DNA from 3 places in the Streptomyces sp. NPDC085524 genome. Region 1 is predicted to be linked to each of the others. Evidence: riboswitches for the same ligand, from Rfam matches in the RefSeq annotation. Region 1 holds a riboswitch; each other region holds the start of a gene.
The links. Region 1 has a riboswitch for thiamine pyrophosphate ahead of thiO (glycine oxidase ThiO). Riboswitches for the same ligand answer to the same signal wherever they lie in the genome.
Positions count from the first base shown of each region.

Region 2: linked by a shared signal. The riboswitch ahead of ACIGFK_RS12550 (thiamine ABC transporter substrate binding subunit) and the one ahead of thiO (glycine oxidase ThiO) in region 1 are both predicted to bind thiamine pyrophosphate.
Region 3: linked by a shared signal. The riboswitch ahead of thiC (phosphomethylpyrimidine synthase ThiC) and the one ahead of thiO (glycine oxidase ThiO) in region 1 are both predicted to bind thiamine pyrophosphate.

Region 1 is NZ_JBITTH010000005.1:369,864-374,640, reverse strand. Features, by position in the region: gene ACIGFK_RS10455 (thiazole synthase) at 8-802, opposite strand; gene thiS (sulfur carrier protein ThiS) at 808-1,008, opposite strand; gene thiO (glycine oxidase ThiO) at 1,005-2,240, opposite strand; TPP riboswitch at 2,238-2,349, opposite strand; gene ACIGFK_RS10440 (NAD(P)/FAD-dependent oxidoreductase) at 2,431-3,678, shown strand; gene ACIGFK_RS10435 (Rv2175c family DNA-binding protein) at 3,881-4,246, shown strand; gene thiE (thiamine phosphate synthase) at 4,332-4,777, shown strand, end outside.
Region 2 is NZ_JBITTH010000007.1:93,628-98,404, forward strand. Features, by position in the region: gene ACIGFK_RS12545 (ABC transporter permease) at 1-1,421, opposite strand, end outside; gene ACIGFK_RS12550 (thiamine ABC transporter substrate binding subunit) at 1,535-2,635, opposite strand; TPP riboswitch at 2,719-2,828, opposite strand; gene rlmN (23S rRNA (adenine(2503)-C(2))-methyltransferase RlmN) at 2,887-3,999, opposite strand; gene ACIGFK_RS12560 (phosphatidate cytidylyltransferase) at 4,237-4,777, opposite strand, start outside.
Region 3 is NZ_JBITTH010000004.1:223,365-228,141, forward strand. Features, by position in the region: gene ACIGFK_RS07935 (glycosyltransferase) at 1-525, shown strand, start outside; gene thiC (phosphomethylpyrimidine synthase ThiC) at 613-2,403, opposite strand; TPP riboswitch at 2,398-2,543, opposite strand; gene ACIGFK_RS07945 (YibE/F family protein) at 2,616-4,052, shown strand; gene ACIGFK_RS07950 (SsgA family sporulation/cell division regulator) at 4,357-4,777, opposite strand, start outside.

The DNA of each region.
Region 1 (4,777 bases):
GTACCCCTCAGAACGCCGGCCGCTCCGGGTCCAGGGCGGCGCGGCCCTCCGTGGGGGAGGAGGCCTCGGCGAAGCGGCGTTGGGGGATGCGGCCCGCGCGGTGGGCCAGGCGGCCCGCCGAGACCGCGTCCCGCATGGCCGCCGCCATCAGGGCGGGGGACTGGGCGCGGGTGACCGCGGAGGCGAGCATCACCGCGTCGCAGCCGAGTTCCATGGCGAGGGCCACGTCCGAGGCCGTCCCGGCCCCGGCGTCGAGGATGACCGGGACGCCCGCGCGCTCGGTGATCAGCTCGAAGTTGTGCGGGTTGCGGATGCCCATGCCCGACCCGATGGGGGAGCCGAGCGGCATGATCGCCGCGCAGCCCACGTCCTCGAGCTTGCGCGCCAGCACCGGGTCGTCGTTGGTGTAGGGGAGGACGGTGAAGCCCTCGTCGACCAGGACCTCGGCCGCGTCGAGGAGTTCGACGCCGTCGGGCAGGAGGGTTCGCTCGTCCGCGACGACCTCCAGTTTGATCCAGTCCGTGCCCAGGGCCTCCCGCGCGAGGCGCGCCGTCAGGACGGCCTCGCCCGCCGTGAAGCAGCCCGCGGTGTTGGGGAGGACGGCGATGCCGAGCTTGGTGAGGACCGAGAGGACGGACCCCTGGACCGTCGGGTCCAGGCGGCGCATCGCGACGGTCGTGAGCTCCGTGCCGGACGCGACCAGTGCGCGCTCCAGGACGTCCAGGCTCGGGGCCCCGCCCGTGCCCATGATCAGGCGGGAGGAGAAGGTCCGGCCGCCGAGGGTGAAGAGGTCGTCCGCCATGTCGTTCAGCCTCCCTGGACCGCGGTGAGGATCTCGACCCGGTCGCCGTCGCCCAGCGCCGTGGCGGGCCACTGGCCGCGCGGCACGACGGTCTCGTTGAGCGCGGCCGCGACCCCGGAGGGGGCGGTGGTGAGGGTGGCGACCACCGAGTCCAGGGTGGTGCCGGCCGCGATCTCGCGCGGCTCGCCGTTGACGGAGATGGTCATGCGTAGGACTCCTGACGTGCGGCGGAGAACCGGCGGGGGGAGAAGGGGCGGGCGATCGGCGGGAGTTCGCCGGTGGTCAGCAGCTCCGCCAGGACGTCGCCGGTGAGGGGGGTGAGCAGGACCCCGTTGCGGTAGTGGCCGGTGGCCAGGTGCAGGCCCGGCAGCTCGGTGGGGCCGAGCAGCGGGGCGTTGTCGGGGGAGCCGGGGCGCAGGCCGGCCTTGGTCTCGACGAGGGGGAGTTCGGTGATGCCGGGCACCAGCTCGTGGGCGTCGCGGAGGAGTTCGTAGACCCCGCCGGCGGTGACGGTGGTGTCCCAGCCGAGTTCCTCGCTGGTGGCGCCGAGGACGAGTTCCCCGTTCTCGCGCGGCACCAGGTAGACATGGCTGCCGCGTACGACGGCCCGTACGGTCCGGGACAGGAACGGTGCGTACGCCGCCGGTACGGAGAGCCGCAGGACCTGGCCCTTGACCGGCCGGACGGGTACGGCGGCCTCCGGCGGCACGCCGGGCAGCTTGCAGCTCAGCGAGCCCGCCGCGAGGACCACCTGGCTCGCGTGCAGCTCCGTACCGTCGTCCAGTACGGCGCCGGCCGCGCGGTCGGCGGTGACCAGGAGCCGTTCCGCGTTCGCCCGGTGGATGATCACCCCGGCCCGCTCGCAGGCGGCGAGCAGGGCGGCCGCGAGCCGGCGCGGGTCGACCTGGTGGTCGCCGTCCACGCGCAGGCCGCCGCGGACGCCGGGGGCCAGCATGGGCTCCAGGCGGCGGCACTCGCGGCCGGTGAGCCATTCGGACTCCAGGCCGCAGCGGCGCTGCAGGGCGTGCAGTTCGCGCAGGTGGAGGCGGTCGTCGGAGTCGAGGGCGACGGCGAGGGTGCCGCAGGCGCGGTAGCCGATGTCCATGCCGCCGCTGGCTTCGGCGAGCTCGGCGGCGAACTGCGGATAGCGCTCGGCGGAGGCGAGGCCGAGGCCCAGCAGGGCCTCCTCGCCGTAGTGCAGTTCGGTGACGGGGGCGAGCATGCCGGCCGCGACCTGGGCGGCGCCGCCGCCGGGGGCCGGGTCGGCGAGCACGGTCCGCAGGCCGCGCTCGGCGGCCCGCCAGGCGGTGACCAGGCCGATGATCCCGCCGCCGATGACGAGGACGTCGGATCCCGTTGCGGATCCCGTTCCGAGTCCGTTTCCGGATTGCGTTCCGGGTCCCGTTCCGGGTCCCGTTCGATTCCGAGATGAAAGCATGGGCGTCCAGCCCCTCCCTTCGCCGGCATGACCCGGATCAGGTTCGTACGGTCGGAGGCCGTCCAGCCTCCCTCTCAGCCCGGTGCGCCGGACTCCCGCGATAGGTACGGTGGCCAGACTAACCCGGCCGCCGACGGCGGGTAAGGCGGCACCTATTCCTGACGGAGCGTCAGAAGATTAGGGTGTCCGGGTGAGTGAGCAGACGGAGAACTATCAGAGCGGCGTCGTGATCGTCGGCGCCGGAATGGCCGGTGTGCAGACCGCGGTGGCCCTGCGGGAGCAGGGCTACGCCGGCCCCGTGACCCTGCTGGGCGCCGAACCGCACCAGCCCTACGACCGGCCCCCGCTCTCCAAGGCGGTCCTGCTCGGCAAGGCCGAGGACTCCGCCTTCGACGTGGACTTCGAGGGGCTCGGCATCGAGCTCAGGCTCGGCACCGAGGTCACGGGGCTGCGTGCCGCCGAACGGGAACTGGACACCGAGGCGGGGCCGGTCCCGTACGAGGTCCTCGTGCTGGCCACCGGAGCCGAGCCGCTGACCCTTCCGGGGACGGAGGGCGTCCCCGGCGTGCACCTGCTGCGCACCCTCGACGACGCGGCCCGGCTGCGCCCGGTCCTGGCGGAGGCCCCCTCGGTCGTGGTCGTCGGGGCGGGCTGGATCGGCGCCGAGTTCGCCACCGCGGCCCGGGAGGCGGGCTGCGCGGTGACGGTGGTCGAGGCCGCCGACCGGGTGCTCGCGGGGGCCCTGCCGGAGGAGGTCGCCGCGCCGATGGGGCGCTGGTACGGGGAGGCCGGCGCCGAGCTGGTCACCGGCGCGAAGGTCGCGGGGGTCGAGGCGGGCCGGGTGCGGCTGGCGGACGGCCGCGAGCTGGCCGCCGGGGCGGTCGTCGTCGGCATCGGGGCCCGCCCCGCGACCGGGTGGCTGGCCGGGACCGGCGTGGAGCTCGGGGCGGACGGGTCGGTCACCGCCGACGAGTACCTGCGCACCTCCGTGCCGGGGGTGTACGCGGTCGGCGACTGCGCGTCGTTCCCCTCGGGGCGGTACGGGGCGCGGCTGCTGGTGCACCACTGGGACAACGCGCTGCAGGGGCCGAGGGCGGTCGCGGCGAACATCCTGGCGGGGGCCGGCGCGGAACCCGGCGCGGGTGAGCCGGGTGCGGTGTACGACCCCGTCCCGTACTTCTGGTCGGAGCAGTTCGGGCGCTTCGTGCAGTACGCCGGGCATCACGGCGGGGCGGACGAGCTGCTGTGGCGGGGGGATCCGGACGGGGAGACCTGGTCGGTGTGCTGGCTGAAGGGCGGTGCGCTGGTCGCGGTGCTCGCGGTGGGGCGGCCGCGGGATCTGGCGCAGGGGCGGCGGCTGATCGAGACGGGGGTGGCCGTGGATCCCGCCAAGGTCTCCGACCCCGGGGTGCCGCTGAAGTCGGCCGCCGCCGGGTAGCTGCGTGAGCGGGGGCGGGGTCGGGGGCCGCTGCGCGGGGCCGTGTCCCCCAACCCGCCCCTCCACCGTTCCCCGGGCTCTGCCCGGACCCCGGTCCTCAAACGCCGGACGGGCTGGAAAGACCCGGGGCTCCGCCCCGGGCGGCACCCCGGACGGGGTGGCTCGGGTACCGGCGGCGGAGCCGAGATGGCAGGCTTGGGGTGTGACCGAGATTGACGCAAAGATCGATGCCCTTGTCCCCTCCTGGCTGTACCTCCCCGACATCTCGGAGATGCTCGGCATCGAGGTGACCCGGGTCCGCCAGATGGTCAAGGAAGGTCAGCTGGTCGCCGTACGCCGCGGCGAGAACCGCTCCCTCCAGGTGCCCGCGCCCTTCATCGACGGCGACAAGGTCGTCAAGGGCCTGGTCGGCCTGCTGACGGTGCTCCGCGACGACGGCTTCAGCGACGAAGAGATCCTGGAGTGGATGTTCACCCCGGATCCGACCCTGCCCGGCACCCCCGCGCAGGCGCTGAGCGAGAATCGCGGCACGGAGGTGAAGCGCCGCGCCCAGGCGCTCGCCCTCTGACCCGAAAGAAACGCATCGCTTCCGCTCCACCGCGGTGTACGGGCCTTCGCGCCCGTACACCGCCTCCATCACGGGGGGTACACCCATGCAGCAGCTGTCCGACGCCCGGCTCTACCTGTGCACGGACGCCCGCAAGAAGCAGGGTGACCTCCCCGAGTTCCTGGACGCCGTGCTCGCCGGGGGCGTGGACATCGTCCAGCTCCGGGACAAGGGCATGGAGGCCGGGGAGGAGCTCGAACACCTCCAGGTGTTCGCCGAGGCCGCCCGCCGGCACGGCAAGCTCCTCGCCGTGAACGACCGCGCCGACGTCGCCCACGCCATCGGCTCCGACGTCCTGCACCTCGGCCAGGGCGACATCCCCGTCCCCGCAGCCCGCGCCATCCTCGGCGAGCGGGTGCTGATCGGCCGTTCCTGCCACGCGGAGTCCGAGGTCGACGCGGCCGCCGCCGAACCCGGCGTGGACTACTTCTGCACCGGCCCCTGCTGGCCCACCCCCACCAAGCCCGGCCGCTACGCCCCCGGCCTCGGGCT
Region 2 (4,777 bases), on a different contig from region 1:
TCCCCCAGCGAGACCGCGAAGGCGAACCCGGCCGCGATCAGCAGCGCCCTGCGCACCAGCGGCAGGTCCACCTCCCGCCAGGCCCGCAGGGGCGAGGCGCCGAGCACCGCGGCCGCCTCGCGGAGCCGCCCGTCGACGGCGCGCAGTACGGGCAGCATGGTCCGTACGACGAAGGGCACGCCGACGAGGGCCTGCGCGAGCGGCACCAGGATCCACGAGGTCCGCAGGTCCAGCGGCGGCTCGTCCAGGGTGATGAGGAAGCCGAAGCCCACCGTCACGGCGGACACCCCGAGCGGGACCATCAGCAGCGCGTCGAAGCCCCGTACGAAGCGGCCCCCGCGGCGGGTCAGCGCCGCGGCCGCGAGCCCGCCGATGACCAGGGCGATCGCGGTGGCGGCGAGCGCGTACTGGAGGGAGTTCCAGATCGCCTCCAGCGGCGCGACCAGGAACGTTCCGCCACCGGCGCCCGCGTCCTGGAGCGCCCGGTAGAAGCCGAGCCCGTAGCCGCCGGGCGCGTCGAAGGAGCGTTCCACCAGCACCGCGAGCGGGGCCACGATCAGCAGCGCCACCGTCAGCAGCACCCCGCCGAGCAGGGACCGCTGCGCCCAGCCGCGCGGCCGGTGCGCGGTCCGGGCCGGATCCACCAGCCGCAGCGCGGTCTCCCGCTTGCGCACCGTCCACGCGTGCACCCCGAGGATCGCGGCGAGCGCGGCGAACTGCACCATGGTCAGCACCGCGGCCGTCGACAGGTCCAGGAGCTGCGCGGTCTGCCGGTAGACCTCCACCTCCAGCGTGGAGTACGAGGGCCCGCCGAGGATCAGCACGACGCCGAAGGAGCTGAAGGTGAACAGGAACACCATCAGCGCGGCGGCGGCCACCGCGGGGGCCAGCGCGGGCAGCGTCACCCGCCGCCAGGCCGCGAACCGGCCCGCGCCGAGCACCCTGGCGGCCTCCTCCTGCCGCGGGTCCAGCTGGGACCAGAGCCCGCCGACGGTGCGCACGACGACCGCGTAGTTGAAGAAGACGTGCGCGAGGAGGATCGCCCAGACCGTGGTGTCGAGCCGGACGCGCGCCAGTTCGTCCAGCAGCCCGCCCCGGCCGACCAGCGCGAGGAAGGCGGTGCCGACGACCACGGTGGGCAGCACGAACGGGACGGTCACCAGGGCCCGCAGCAGCTGTTTGCCGGGGAACTCGAAGCGGGCGAAGACGTACGCCGCGGGGAGTGCGATCACCAGCGTGAGCGCGGTGGAGGCGAGTGCCTGCCAGGTGGTGAACCAGAGCACGCCCGCGATGTCGGGGCGGGTGATCACCGCGCCGATCCGGCCGAACTGCCAGCCGGTGTCGGTCTTGAGGCCGCGCCCGAGGATCGCGGCCACGGGGTAGGCGAAGAACAGCCCGAAGAAGGCCAGGGGCACGGCCATCAGCGCGAGCCGCGCGGCCGTGGCCCGGCCGGACTCGCGGACGGGATGCCGTACCGGCCCGGCCGGGACCGGCGCGGCGTCCCCCGACGCCGCGACCGCTCCCTCGGTACCGCTTACTTCACGACGAGCGCGGTCCATGCCGAGACCCACTGCTCACGGTTCTTCGCGATGGTCTCCGGAGCCACGTTCTCGGGCTTCTCGACCACCACGCCGTGCTTGGTGAACAGCTCCGGCAGGGAAGCGTCCTTCGTCACGGGGTTCACGAACATCTGGAGCGGCATGTCCTCCTGGAACTTCTTGCTGATCAGGAAGTCCACGAGGGCCTTGCCGCCCTCTTCGTTCTTCGCGCCCTTCAGCAGACCCGCGAACTCGGTCTGGCGGAAGCAGGTGCCGGTGGCGACGCCCGTCGGGGCCTCGGCCGGCTGCGGGTCCCCGTACATCACCTCGACCGGCGGGCTGGTGGCGTAGGAGACGACCAGCGGGCGGTCTGCCTTGGCCTTCTTGCCGCCCGCGGAGCCGGAGAAGCGCTCGTTGTAGGCCTGCTCCCAGCCGTCGACGACCTCGACGCCGTTGGCCTTCAGCTTGCTCCAGTAGTCCTTCCAGCCGTCCTCGCCGTACTTGCCGACGGAGGCGAGCAGGAAGCCGAGGCCGGGCGAGGAGGTCGCGGCGTTCTCGGTGACCAGCAGGTTCTTGTACTCCGGCTTGACCAGGTCGTCCAGCGTCTGCGGCGGGGCGATCTTCTTGTCGGCGAAGTAGGCCTTGTCGTAGTTGACGCAGATGTCGCCGGAGTCGACCGGGGTGACCCGGTGCTGCTTGTCGAGCACGAACTCGGGCTTCACATCGGCCAGGCCCTTGGCCTCGTACGGGGTGAAGAGGCCGTTGTCGAGGGCGCGCGAGAGCAGGGTGTTGTCCACGCCGAAGAAGACGTCGCCGCGCGGGGAGCCCTTGGTGAGGATCTCCTGGTTCAGTGCCGCGCCCGCGTCCCCGGACTTCAGTACCTTGACCGTGTAGCCGCTCTGCTGCTCGAACTCCTTGAGGACCGCCTCGGTCACGTTGAAGGAGTCGTGCGTGACGAGCGTGACGGTCTTGGACTTCGGGCTCTCGGTCCCGCCCGCGCTCTTGTCCTTGGCGTCGCCGCCGCCGCAGGCGCTGAGCGTGGTGACGCCCAGCGCGGCCGCGAGCGCGGCGCCCGCGATCTTCTTGGTGGTGCTCACTGGTGATTCCTCCTGGATGACCAGGAGAAGACGCGGCCCTGCCCGGCGCTCTGTGGGAGCGGACGCCGGGCAGGGCGCAACAGCTTGAGTGGTGACCGAACTTCCTACCCCGAATGACCGGGGCGAGGTTCAGAGGGTCTGCGGATGACGGATACCGCACTCTCAGCGCTGTGGCGCTCCCCTGTCGGAATATGAAATTGGTTCGGCCACAGGGTACCCCGTGGCCGATCTCGGCCGGTCAGGACCGGAACCTATCGCTCCGAGGCGGCGAGCTGGCCGCACGCGCCGTCGATCTCCTGGCCGCGGGTGTCCCGTACGGTCACCGGCACGCCGTGGCGGGCGATCGCGTCGACGAAGGCCCGCTCGTCCTCGGGCCGCGAGGCGGTCCACTTGGAGCCGGGCGTCGGGTTCAGCGGGATCAGGTTGACGTGGACGCGCTTGCCCTTGAGCAGCCGGCCCAGGAGGTCACCGCGCCAGGCCTGGTCGTTGATGTCGCGGATCAGCGCGTACTCGATCGAGATGCGGCGGCCGGACTTCTCGGCGTACTCCCACGCGGCGTCGAGGACCTCGCGGACCTTCCAGCGGGTGTTCACCGGGACCAGGGTGTCGCGCAGCTCGTCGTCGGGCGCGTGCAGCGAGACGGCGAGGCGGCACTTGAAGCCCTCGTCGGCGAACCGCAGCATCGCCGGGACCAGGCCCACGGTGGAGACGGTGATGCCGCGCTGCGACAGTCCGAGGCCGTCGGGCTCCGGGTCGGTGAGACGGCGGATGGCGCCGACGACGCGGTTGTAGTTGGCGAGGGGCTCGCCCATGCCCATGAAGACGATGTTCGACAGGCGGGCGGGGCCGCCCGGAACCTCGCCGTCGCGCAGGGCGCGCATGCCGTCGACGATCTGGTGCACGATCTCGGCGGTGGACAGGTTGCGGTCCAGACCGGCCTGGCCGGTGGCGCAGAACGGGCAGTTCATGCCGCAGCCGGCCTGCGAGGAGATGCACATGGTGACCCGGTCGGGGTAGCGCATCAGCACGGACTCGACGAGCGTTCCGTCGTGCAGCTTCCACAGGGTCTTGCGGGTGGTGTCGTCGTCGCACGAGATGTGCCGGACGACGTTCATCAGCTCGGGCAGCAGCTCCTGCTGGAGCTTCTCGCGGGACGCGGCGGGGATGTCGGTCCACTCGGCCGGGTCGTGCGCGTACCGGGCGAAGTAGTGCTGGGAGAGCTGCTTGGCCCGGAAGGGCTTCTCACCGATCGCGGCCACCGCCTCGCGGCGCTCGGCGGGGGTCATGTCGGCGAGGTGCCGCGGAGGCTTCTTGGCGCCACGCGGCGCGACGAAGGTGAGCTCTCCCGGAACGGGGCGGGCCATGATCGGGTACTCCTCGATGGGGCGAGGTCCGGGCGCGCGACTCCGCCGGTGCGGAGCGGACCGCGGCTCGACGGGAGCCGGGAGACCTCTCACGGGCCGTCCCCGCAGACGCGGAACGGCAAAGGCGCGCCACTCGCGAGTGGCGCGCCTTTTAGGATAACCCGCTCCGCGGGAGACGGCCGATGCCGAAGGTCCCCCGGCCGACGCCGGCCGAGGCCGTCGTCGGCAGCCGGGGTGTCAGCCGGTGCCGACGAAGGCCGCCAGCAGCAGCCACACCACGGGGGCGGTCGGCAGCAGGGAGTCGAGGCGGTCCATGATGCCGCCGTGCCCCGGGAGCAGGGTGCCCATGTCCTTGATGCCGAGGTCCCGCTTGATCATCGACTCGCCCAGGTCGCCCAGGGTGGCGCTGACCGCGACCGCGAGGCCCAGCAGCAGGCCCTGCCACCAGGCACCGCCGTCGATCAGGAACTCCATGCACAGGGCGCCCGCCGCCATGGCGAAGGCCACCGCGCCGAAGAGCCCCTCGCGGGTCTTCCCGGGGCTGATGCGCGGCGCGAGCTTCGTCTTGCCGAAGCGCCAGCCCACCGCGTAGGCCCCGGTGTCGCTGACCACGGTCAGCACGAGGAAGGTCACCACGCGCTGCGGTCCGTCGTCGGCGGTGAGCAGCATCGCGACGAAGGTGGCGAGGAACGGCACGTAGAACGCCGCGAAGACGCCGGCCGTGACGTCCTTGAGGTAGTCCTCGGGCGGCTCGGTCATCCGCCACACCAGTACCGCG
Region 3 (4,777 bases), on a different contig from region 1:
GCCTTCTACCTGGCCCAGAGCTGGCGCGACGCGGGAGAGCCGGAGAAGTCCCTCGCCGCCTACGACCACCGGGTCGCCATGGGCGGCTGGGTCGAGGAGACCTACTGCGCCCGGCTCTACGCCGCCCGGCTCGCGGCCAACCTCAAGAGGCCGCAGGCCGAGGTGACGGACCGTTTCCTGCGCGCGTACGAGAGCCGCCCCTCGCGCGCCGAGGCCATCGGCGAGCTCGCCCGCCTCTGCCGCCTCGAAGGCCGCTGGCCGCTCGCCTACACGTTCGCCCGGCAGGCGGTGCGGATCCCGCCGCCGGACGACATCCTGTTCGTGGAGTTCGCGTGGCACTCGTGGCGCGCCCTCGACGAACTCGCTGTGGCCTCGTACTGGGTGGGCGAGTACCAGGAATCGCTGGAGTGCTGCCAGCGCCTCCTCGAGGAAGGCAGCCTCCCCCTGGAGGAGCACGACCGGATCCTCGCGAACCTCGAATTCGCCCGGCGCAAGCTGGGCCTGGCCGCCCAGGTCCCCGCCTGACCGCCGCATACGTCCTGGACGGCGGGAAAGGGCCCGCGACTCCCCCCTCGGTGTCGCGGGCCCTTCCGTCGTGCCCCGAAGCGGAGGTCAGTCCGCCAGCGGCAGGTACACGCGGTTGCCCGAGGCCGCGAACTCGGCGGACTTCTCCGCCATGCCCGCCTCGATCTCCTCGGCCTTCAGGTCACCGCCGTGCTCGCGGCGGATGTCCTGCGAGATCTTCATGGAGCAGAACTTCGGGCCGCACATGGAGCAGAAGTGCGCGGTCTTGGCCGGCTCGGCGGGAAGGGTCTCGTCGTGGAACTCGCGGGCCGTGTCCGGGTCGAGGGCCAGGTTGAACTGGTCCTCCCAGCGGAACTCGAACCGCGCGTCCGACAGGGCGTCGTCCCAGTCCTGGGCGCCCGGGTGGCCCTTGGCCAGGTCGGCGGCGTGCGCCGCGATCTTGTACGTGATGACGCCGGTCTTCACGTCGTCGCGGTTGGGCAGGCCCAGGTGCTCCTTGGGCGTGACGTAGCAGAGCATCGCGGTGCCCCACCAGGCGATCATCGCGGCGCCGATGCCAGAGGTGATGTGGTCGTACGCGGGCGCGACGTCCGTGGTCAGCGGGCCGAGCGTGTAGAACGGCGCCTCCTCGCAGATCTCCTGCTGGAGGTCGATGTTCTCCTTGATCTTGTGCATCGGGACGTGGCCCGGGCCCTCGATCATGGTCTGCACGTTGTGGCGCTTGGCGATCGTGTTGAGCTCGCCGAGCGTCTTCAGCTCCGCGAACTGCGCCGCGTCGTTGGCGTCCGCGATCGAACCGGGGCGCAGGCCGTCACCGAGCGAGTAGGTGACGTCGTACGTCGCGAGGATCTCGCAGAGCTCCTCGAAGTTCGTGTAGAGGAAGTTCTCCTTGTGGTGCGCGAGGCACCACGCGGCCATGATCGAGCCGCCGCGGGAGACGATGCCGGTCTTGCGGCGGGCGGTCAGCGGGACGTACGGGAGCAGCACGCCGGCGTGCACCGTCATGTAGTCGACGCCCTGCTCGGCCTGCTCGATGACCGTGTCCTTGTAGATCTCCCAGGTCAGGTCCTCGGCACGGCCGTCGACCTTCTCGAGGGCCTGGTAGAGCGGCACGGTGCCGATCGGCACGGGGGAGTTGCGCAGGACCCACTCGCGGGTGGTGTGGATGTTGCGGCCCGTGGAGAGGTCCATGACCGTGTCCGCGCCCCAGCGGGTGGCCCAGGTCATCTTCTCCACCTCCTCCTCGATGGAGGAGGTGACGGCGGAGTTGCCGATGTTGGCGTTGACCTTCACCAGGAACCGCTTGCCGATGATCATCGGCTCGATCTCCGGGTGGTTCACGTTCGCCGGAAGCACCGCGCGGCCTGCGGCGATCTCCTCGCGGACGACCTCGGGGGAGACGTTCTCGCGGATCGCGACGTACTCCATCTCCGGGGTGATCTCGCCCCGGCGGGCGTACGCGAGCTGCGTGACGGCGGCGCCGCCGCGGCCCCGGCGGGGCTGGCGGGGGCGGCCCGGGAAGACCGCGTCGAGGTTCTTGAGCCCGCCGCGCGGCGAGGTGTGCTTGATGCCGTCGTCCTCGGGGCGCACGGGGCGGCCCGCGTACTCCTCGGTGTCGCCGCGACCGATGATCCAGTTCTCGCGCAGCGGGGGCAGGCCCCGGCGGACGTCGGTCTCGATCTGGGGGTCGGTGTACGGACCGGACGTGTCGTAGAGCGTCACGTCCTTGCCGTTGGTGAGGTGGACCTGGCGGACCGGCACCCGGATGTCGGGGCGGGAGCCCGCCAGGTATCCCTTGTGCCAGCCGGGCTGGCGCTCGGTCTGGCCGTCGTCGTCCTGGCTGACGGCAGGCGTGCGTGCGTCGTCCTGAATGGTCATGAGACCTGATCTCCCTACGCCGGCATTACCCGGTAACAGGTTCGGCGGTCGACGCAGCCTCCTCCCGTACACATCTGTGATGTGCGTACGGTGATCAGCGCCCTCTCAGCCCGGTGCTCCGAGCTCCCGCGTTGTGCAAAGTAGCCCCCACGCTAGCGCCATCCATGGCGTGCTGAACAGTGGGCCCCCTCATCTCTTGCGATGATCTGCCGGTGACGTCTTCGCCGCATCCCCCCACGAAGCCCAGCGAGCCCCACGACCACACCGGCCACGAGCGCCGGGGTCCGGGGCGCGCCTCCGGGCGTCCACCCGGCCCCGACCACGACGGACACGGGCACGCACAGGGCCACGGACACGGACATGGACACGGCCATGGCCACGGTCCGGCGGCCCCCGGCTCGAAGCACCTGCGCAAGGTCATCGCGGCCGTACTGATCCCCTTCGCCGCCGCCGTCTTCGTCGGCATGGCCGTGCTCTGGCCGGGCGGAGCACCCGCCCACGAGCGCACGGGGGTCGGTTTCGACCGGCAGACCCAACAGGGCGCGGTCGTGTCACTGGAGCATGTCGACTGCAAATCCGTGAACGCCTCGCAGGTACCTCCGACGGGCGACACCTCCACCCCCGAGGGGCGCGAGGCGCAGGCCGCCCAGACCGGCGAGTGCAAGAAGGCCACTGTCGAGGTCCGCACGGGCGGGGACAAGGGACGGACCTTCGTCGAGGTCGTCCAGCCGGGTGCGCCGCGGCAGTTGGAGAAGGGGCAGGAGGTGGTCGTGGCCTACGCGCCCGACGCCCCGCACGACCTCCAGTACTCGGTGATCGACGTGAACCGCAAGTTCCCGCTGGCCCTGCTCGCCGGCATCTTCGCCCTCGCGGTCGTGCTCGTCGGGCGGATGCGCGGGGTGTTCGCCCTGATCGCGCTGGCCGTCAGCTTCGGCGTGCTGACCCTGTTCATCCTCCCGGCCATCCTCCAGGGTTCGAATCCGCTGCTCGTCGCGGTCATCGGCGCGAGCGCCATCATGCTGATCGCCCTGTACATGTGCCACGGGCTGACGGCGCGCACCTCGGTCGCCGTCCTCGGCACGCTGGTCTCGCTGCTGCTGATCGGGCTGCTGGGCTCGGTGTTCATCGACTGGGCGTTCCTCAGCGGCAACACCGATGACAACACCGGGCTGATCCACGGGCTCTACCCGCAGATCGACATGAGCGGTTTGCTGCTCGCGGGCGTGATCATCGGATCCCTGGGCGTGCTCGACGACGTGACGGTCACCCAGACCTCGGCAGTCTGGGAACTCCACCAGGCCGACCCGTCGATGGGCCCGCGCGGGCTCTACCGGGCGGCCATCCGGATCGGCCGCGACCACATCGCGTCGGTGGTCAACACGCTCGTCCTGGCCTATGCGGGCGCCGCCCTGCCCTTGCTTCTCCTGTTCTCGATCGCGAACAGCAGCATGGGGTCCGTGGCCAACAGCGAGCTGGTCGCGGAGGAGATCGTACGGACCCTCGTGGGCTCGATCGGGCTCGTGGCCTCGGTCCCGGTGACCACGGCACTGGCCGCGCTGGTCGTTTCGGCCGACCGGCCGGGGTCCCCGACCGCCTCGCCGGCCTCGGGGCCGGTCCGCGGCGGCCGGGGCCGGCGGCGCAAGCGCTGAATGACGGTTCTCGCCGAACGGGGTTCTCGCCGAACGGGGCGAAGGGCATCTGCATCGTTGGACGCGACGGGTCGGATCGCGTGCGGTGCTGCCCGGGAAAGCCGGTGGGCCGTGGCGCTCGGCGCATCGACCCGCTGAGCCGGTCCTGGTGATTGGTGATCGGCCGGATTCGTCCGTCGGTCAGCGGACGTCGGCATTCCCTGTGTTTCAGGTGTGGCCGGTGTTGCAGCAGGTGTTGAAGGTGTAGCCCGTATTGCATGTGCCGTTGTTCTGCAGTGGTGCGTCAGCTGTTCTGCAGTGTGCGTCAGCCCGCGTTCTGCTCGTTCTGCTTCGACTCGGCGAGGATCTTGATGAGCGCCTCGTCGAGGCTCTCCTCGAAATCGCCCAGGTTCCGCTCCTGACCGAGCGGCACCAGCCGGTCGGTCCGGTCGAGGAACGCGACGAGCGGAGCCGCACTCGCGCGGAACAGCGCCCGGTCGCCGCCCACCTGGAGCCGGATGTGGACGTCGGACAGTTCCTCGGGATCGGTGGGGGCGATGTGCACATCCCCGTCACCACACGGCTTGTTGATGCCGTCGAGGAGGAGTTCCCGGCCGAACGCCCAGGTCACGGGCGCGTCTCCGGGAAGGTGGAAGGTCAGGCGGACTGCGTAGGGGTCACGAGCGTCGTACCGGAGTTCCACCGGAATCCGGAACGAGAGCTCCTCGGAAACGAGGAAGCTCATC